Spirulina major PCC 6313: one gene and its partner. The main gene of each other region encodes a partner of the protein of the gene in region 2 in a complex. Links are inferred from orthologs where the notes say so. Each region holds a gene or a part of one and is shown on either strand. Other genes may lie near its edges. The genes, in order: nuoH and SPI6313_RS03515.

Region 1 (3,212 bases), 2.2 Mb from region 2 along the record:
TATCCGTCGCCATCTTCTCAGGAATAAAATCACGACGTGCCAGGATAATCGCCCCCACCATCGCCATCAGCAACAGCACAGAGGCCAATTCAAAGGGCAGTAGGTAATCACTAAAGAAATGCTTGCCGATTTGCACCACAGTGCTAGTCAGCACCACAGTGGTATCCACCACCCACGGTGTTGCCAACACCATCGTACTCAGGAGCGCAAACAGCCCCACGCAGACCAACGCCGTTGCCCCCTGTCGCAGCCATCGATTCCCCACGGGTTTGAAGGCTTCCTGCTTATTCACCAACATGATGGCAAACAGAATCAGCACATTCACCGCGCCCACATAGACCAGAATCTGCGCAGCCGCCACGAAGTCAGCATTGAGCAACACGTAAAGGCCTGAAATACAGAGAAAAACACCACCCAGCAAGAAGGCGGAGTAGACAATTTGGTCAAGGAGGACAACACCCAAGGCGGCAGCAATCATCAAAATGCCTAAGAGGGCAAAGGAAATCAGTTGAACATCTTCTGCTAAATTCACGCGAAATTATCTCCTAGAGGGGGTCGATGGGGGTGGGGGCATCGCAGACGACACCGCCCACAGAGACGGGATATCGAGGGCAGGGCTTAATCGCTTTTGTCCGTGTCATCAGGGCTAGGCTGGGCAGCGATCGCTTCAGGCCGTTGACCCGCTCGCTGCGCACCAGCCGGCAAATCATGGCCATCCACCACGCCCTTCGGCAGATAGGCAAACTCTCGAATCGGGGTCACCATCGGATCTTGCGTCACCTTGTAGGGCAAGCGTCCGAGGGCGACGCTGTCGTAGTTGAGTTCGTGGCGATCGTAAGTTGCCAACTCATACTCCTCCGTCATCGAGAGGCAATTCGTCGGACAGTATTCCACACAGTTCCCGCAGAAGATACAGACCCCAAAATCAATACTGTAGTGATTGAGCTTTTTCTTCTTCGTTTCTTTATCAAATTCCCAATCCACGATCGGTAAATTAATCGGGCAAACCCGCACACAGACTTCGCAGGAAATGCACTTATCAAACTCATAGTGAATCCGACCCCGATACCGTTCGGAGGGGATGAGTTTTTCGTAGGGATATTGCACCGTAACCGGTCGCCGCTGCATATGGTCAAAGGTAACGGAAAGACCCTGACCAATGAACTTTGCAGCTTGAACCGTCTCTTTGGCGTAGTCCCCGACTTGTTTGAGAAAGTTAAACATGAGGTTTCAGGGTAGGTAAACGAACATTAGCCACCAAAGGCCACCGGAAACACCAGCTTGAGACCAGCGGTGAGCAAAAGATTAACCAACGCAACCGGGAGTAAGAACTTCCAGCCAAGGTTTAACAGTTGGTCAATGCGCACACGGGGGAGCGTCCAGCGTAACAGGACCGCCAGGAAGACCAACACGTAGGCTTTGAGGATGGTCATGATGATCCCCAAGGATGCCGTCAGCATTTGTAACCAGGGGGTGGTTTCGCTGACTCCGAGCCAACCGGCGAGTTGATCGAGGGGAACGGGAAATTCCCAGCCGCCGAGGTAGAGGATGGCGACGATTAGAGCAGACAACACGAGGTTAATGTAAGACCCCACATAGAAGAGCGCAAATCGCATCCCAGAGTATTCGGTTTGATACCCAGCGACGAGTTCTTCTTCGGCTTCGGGAAGGTCAAAGGGAAGCCGTTCGCATTCGGCTAAGGCTGCAATCCAGAAAATCAGGAATCCCACCGGTTGCCGCCAGATATTCCAGCCCAAGATGCCGTAGCCGGATTGCTGTTCGACGATGTCGATGGTGCTGAGGCTGTTGGACATCATGACGACCGCTAACACCGCCAAGGCCAGGGGAATTTCGTAGCTGATCGACTGGGCAGCGGCGCGGAGTCCACCGAGGAGTGAGTATTTATTGTTGGAGGAGTACCCGGACATCAGCAGGCCGATGGGGGCAATGCTAGAGAGGGCGATCCACAGGAAGATCCCGACATTGAGGTCGGTGATCAAGAGGTTTTGTCCGAAAGGGACGATGAGATAGGAGAGGATGACGGGAATCACCACCAAGATGGGACCGAGGGTAAAGAGCCACGGGTCGGACTTGTTGGGGGTGACATCTTCTTTGAAGACGAGTTTAAGGCCATCCGCAACGGGTTGTAGGACACCGAGGGGGCCGGCAAATTCGGGGCCAATCCGTTGTTGTGCCGCTGCTGAGACTTTGCGCTCTAGCCAAACGGTGACAAGGACTCCGACGACGGCTCCGATGACCACGAGCACCATTGGAAGGGGTATCCAAAGGGCACGGGCGACATCCTGAGGGAGTCCGAATTCGGTCAGAGTCTGGATAAAGCTTCCTTGCAGATCGATTCCTGAATTCATGGATTTCAGCCGTTAACAGCGTTAGACGCAGGGATAATTCCTGCCGTGATTACTGATTATTCAGTATATCGTGGGACGTTGCCTGGTCTGACGTGAAGTGAGGGCGATCGCAAATATCAACCATGAGTTTGGCTAATCGATCCCAGTTGTTCGGCAACCGGTTAACCAAGACCATGTTTCGTTAAAATCCCCAAGACCTTCGGGCCATTAATCGGCTTACTCAAAAAGTCCGTCGCCCCCACCACCTTGGCCCGCACCCGATCCACTAAACCATCATTGCTGGTCAAAATCACCACCGGCAAGTCTTTAAACTGACCCACCCGGCGAATTTGGCTACAAATTTCATAACCGTTGGCAATGGGCATCATGAGATCGAGTAACACAAAATCCGGCTTCTTCTGCAACAGCGTCGGCAGGGCCTGCACCGCTTCTTGAATCCAGATCACCTCATAGCCTGCATTTTGGAGTAAGTCTTGGAGAGCATGACCGATTTGGGGGCTGTCATCAATGCAGATTACCCGGCCTTTGGAGGGGACAGATGCTTTGTCGGGCCGGGTCTCGGTGCGGGGTGGGAGGGCGGGATCGGGTGCGGCCTGGGGGGCGGGTCCAGGGATGTCGTTAACTTCGACGAGACCGATGTAGTGTTTCCGAATGTAGGGCAGGAGGGATTTTGTGATGCTAACTACATCACGTTTGAGCAAGATGGCAATATCCCGTAGGGTGCGCTTGCCGTTGACCAGTTCTGCCAGTTGTTGGTAGACCTTGGGGGGGGTGGAGCTTTGGAGGTGACCGTGTTGTTTGATGACGGGGGCAAGGTTGGGCGAACAGAGGGCGAGGCCGGCT
Region 2 (3,268 bases):
TGCAACGGCGATTGCGCGATCGTCAAGCCCAATACAAAGAACACCAAACCCAACATTGGCGCGACTTCTCCAACCTCGTCAAAGTCCTCCGCGAATTCGATGCCCTGATCGAATACGACCCCACCGAAATCGGCCAAGCCGCCGCCGCCATTCGCGGCGATAACGAACTCTGGCTCGGCCTCGCCCTGATGTCCGGCTACCTCGATCCCCTCGGCCCCCCGGAACTCGCCGCCGCTGTCTATAGCCTGATCAGCGAACCCCCCCGCCCCGATAGCTGGACAAACTACGCCCCCCCGGAATCAGTGCTCGTGGCCCTGGCCAACTTGCTCCCCCTCCGTAAAGAGTTGATCAAAGTGCAGCACCGCTACAAAGTCGCCCTTCCCGTCTGGCTCGAAGACGAAACCCTTAATATCATCGGCGTGATGGAACAATGGGCCCTCGGTGTGACCTGGGAAACCCTGGGCGACAATTGCAGTTTTGATGAGGGTGATTTGGTGCGAATGTTACGGCGTACCGTAGACTTTCTGTCCCAAATTCCCCACGTCCCCGGCCTCTCCGACACTATCCGCCAAAATGCCCGCCGCGCCGTCGATCTAATGCGCCGCTTCCCCATTGATGTGGGCATTTAACCCATGCCCAGCACCCAGAGAAACAATCTGACTTTTCACCGCAACGCCGGCAAGGGAGGTTAAAGCAAAAATCTCCCCTTCATGCCAAAGAGTGAGTGTGTCACACTCACTCTTTTCTGTTCAGGATGATCTTAAACCCAAGCACCCGGACGGGGTGAGCGATCGCCCTTAATGGGCATCCTGTAATTCGTAAAAATCGGGAGAAATATAGTCCTTGCGCAGGGGCCAACCGATCCAATCTTCCGGCATCAATAACCGTTTCAAATTGGGATGGCCATCGTAGACAATACCGTACATATCGTAGGTTTCCCGCTCTTGCCAGTCCGCCGCCTTCCAAATCCAGTAAACCGAAGGCACATGGGGATTGTCGCGGGGCACGAACACCTTAACCCGAATTTCTTCGGTACTTTCGGCATCGTCACTGACTTTCACCAAATGGTAAAAACTGACGAGTTCTTTACCGGGGCCTAGATCATAACCCCCTTGACATTGCAAATAGTTGAACCCGTAAGCTCGAAGCGCGGTGCAGATGGGCAGGAGCACCTTCGCCTCCACTTGGATCATCTCAATGCCGAGGTGATCCGGTTCGAGCAAACCATGGTCAAAGCCATTCTCGGTGAGCCATGATGATGCCGGGCCGGCCACAAGGGCGGTGGATTCTTCTTCCGGGGCGTTGTTGGGAGTGTTGTCTTCAGCCACGATCAACCTCTTCTTTCACATCTTGACGGGTGGGGGCAATGGGCAGCCCGTAGGCTTCGGTGAGTTCTTTGGTAGGGGCTTGGCGATCGGGCGATCGCAAATATTCCCCAGTCAAAATCGGCTCCGTCACCTTCATGTTGTGGGTCGTGCAGTAATATTCATGCTGCTGCTCTAGCACCGTGGCCCGCTCTTGGATCGACTCATTGGCCACCTTTTTGCGCAGCTTTACGATCGCATCCATAATCGCTTCCGGGCGCGGCGGACAACCGGGAATATAAACATCCACCGGAATCAACTTATCCACACCCCGCACCGCACTGGGCGAATCCACACTGAACATTCCGCCGGTAATCGTGCAGGCTCCCATAGCGATCACATACTTCGGTTCGGGCATTTCTTCGTAGAGCCGCACCAAGGCCGGGGCCATTTTCATCGTAATCGTGCCGGCGGTAATCAAAAGATCCGCCTGCCGGGGACTCGAACGCGGCACCAGACCAAAACGGTCAAAGTCAAACCGAGAGCCGATCATCGCGGCAAACTCGATAAAACAACAAGCCGTCCCGTAGAGTAAGGGCCAGAGGCTGGATAGTTTCGCCCAGTTGTAGAGGTCATCTACGGTGGTGAGGACGATATTTTCCGATAAGTCTTGGGTAACCCCGGTGCGGGCCACCGGATTTAAGATTTTTTCAACGTTTTGCTGTTCGATTGATTCTAAATTCATGACCACTCTAACGCTCCTTTACGCCATGCATACACCAAGGCAACAACCAAAATTGCGATGAAGATGAGGGCTTCTATAAAGGCTAGCAAACCCAATTGACTAAAGGCGACGGCCCACGGGTAGAGAAACACGGTTTCAACATCGAAGACCACAAACACAAGGGCGAACATATAGTACCGGATGTTGAATTGAATCCATGCTCCGCCGATAGGCTCCATTCCCGATTCGTAGGTGGTGCGCCGCTCTGGCCCGCCGGTACGAGGGCGCAAGATTTTCGACGCAATCAGCGACAAGATCGGAACGGAACTGGCGATCAGGAGAAAGCCTAAAAAATATTCGTAACCACTGAGGTGAAACACTTGGATTTCCCTATAATGCTGCGCTTAACAAGGCCTAATTATAGAACTTCATGCCGATCGTCGGGTTGATCTAAAGATCATAACTGGCAGAACGGGGCGCGGTCTGGGTCGCATCCTAGCCGCGCTGGCTTTCAAACAGAGACCGGGGCAAAATGACCGGTTCTAGGGTCTCATCGTCGAGTTCCCAGAGTTCCCAGCCTATTTTGAGACGGGGGGTAAGCTGCTCAGAACCGAAGCCAATGGCGGCTTTGCGTGTTGTCCAGGTTTTCGCGGTGGCTTGGGCGGCGCAGAAGCGGGGTTCTTCCGTCTTCCAATTTTTATGAATAAATCCTAAACCGGCAACTTTGATCAAGTAACTCGCCATCATCATTCCTTGTAATCAGGTTGATAAGAAATTGCGTTAAATCTGAAGCATCAGAAAGAATTAGTCAATCCACTCCTAAGCTTTGCTTAAACCATCAGTAAGCGGGGGCCGACATACCAGCCATAGGTGTCGCTCTCCGGATCTTGATCCACCTCTAGGCAACTCTCGGCCCCATCGACATGGAGACGGACGAGATAGTCCCCCGGTTTGACGTTTTTGATCGGAATGTCCACAACGGTAGCGATCGCATCTCGGGCCGAGGCTTCAAAAAGGTAGGTCGCCGGATCATTCGTAGACCACTCATGGAGCGAGAGGGTCACCCGCTGCTCAGGGAGCATCGGGAGATTGCTCTCCACGGTGACCGTGCCGTTACGCCCTCGCCGGGCTGTGCCGGTGAGTTGCCCCACCTCCAGGTGTTGCACCGTGGGACGGAGGACGAAAGGGGTGGTGTTGGATTCGACGCGGGGGGCGGGTTTGCCATTGTCGGCCTTGGCTT

Evidence for each region.
Region 1: the proteins of SPI6313_RS03515 (region 2) and nuoH are in contact, whole or in part, in a crystal structure (PDB 6Y11), measured with the Thermus thermophilus proteins. The link is inferred for Spirulina major PCC 6313 from one-to-one orthologs. Residues at the interface, in WP_096411117.1 of Thermus thermophilus: Arg16, Glu17, Gly18, Leu24, Leu27, Val28, Trp30, Gly31, Arg32, Asn34, Ser35, Trp37, Thr54, Asp55, Ala56, Asp59, Ala61, Arg62, Phe63, Gly64, Glu66, Val67, Phe68, Arg69, Ala70, Ser71, Arg73, Gln74, Ala75, Asp76; in WP_096411122.1 of Thermus thermophilus: Arg36, Val44, Arg45, Met46, Gly47, Pro48, Asn49, Arg50, Val51, Leu57, Gln58, Ala61, Asp62, Ile64, Lys65, Ile67, Phe68, Lys69, Glu70, Ile72, Val74, Glu223, Ala224, Glu225, His233, Thr234, Glu235, Tyr236, Ser237, Trp241.

What each region holds. Positions count from the first base shown.
Region 1 is NZ_KV878783.1:2,990,668-2,993,879, forward strand. The notes cover bases 311-3,202. They hold nuoH (NADH-quinone oxidoreductase subunit NuoH), read right to left. Parts: upstream 2,370-3,202; coding sequence 1,251-2,369; downstream 311-1,250. Other genes in these bases: SPI6313_RS13140 (NADH-quinone oxidoreductase subunit J), read right to left, coding at 311-532; ndhI (NAD(P)H-quinone oxidoreductase subunit I), read right to left, coding at 619-1,224; SPI6313_RS13155 (response regulator), read right to left, coding at 2,531-3,202. Also shown: more of SPI6313_RS13140, read right to left, coding at 1-310; more of SPI6313_RS13155, read right to left, coding at 3,203-3,212. UniProt on the Escherichia coli protein: NDH-1 shuttles electrons from NADH, via FMN and iron-sulfur (Fe-S) centers, to quinones in the respiratory chain. The immediate electron acceptor for the enzyme in this species is believed to be ubiquinone.
Region 2 is NZ_KV878783.1:773,743-777,010, reverse strand. The notes cover bases 186-3,133. They hold SPI6313_RS03515 (NADH dehydrogenase subunit K), read right to left. Parts: upstream 2,050-3,133; coding sequence 1,321-2,049; downstream 186-1,320. Other genes in these bases: SPI6313_RS03500 (Pvc16 family protein), read right to left, coding at 2,859-3,133; SPI6313_RS03505 (hypothetical protein), read right to left, coding at 2,524-2,778; ndhC (photosynthetic/respiratory NAD(P)H-quinone oxidoreductase subunit C), read right to left, coding at 2,046-2,408; SPI6313_RS03520 (NAD(P)H-quinone oxidoreductase subunit J), read right to left, coding at 798-1,328; SPI6313_RS03525 (DEAD/DEAH box helicase), read left to right, coding at 186-629. Outside these bases: more of SPI6313_RS03525, read left to right, coding at 1-185; more of SPI6313_RS03500, read right to left, coding at 3,134-3,268. UniProt on the Escherichia coli protein: NDH-1 shuttles electrons from NADH, via FMN and iron-sulfur (Fe-S) centers, to quinones in the respiratory chain. The immediate electron acceptor for the enzyme in this species is ubiquinone.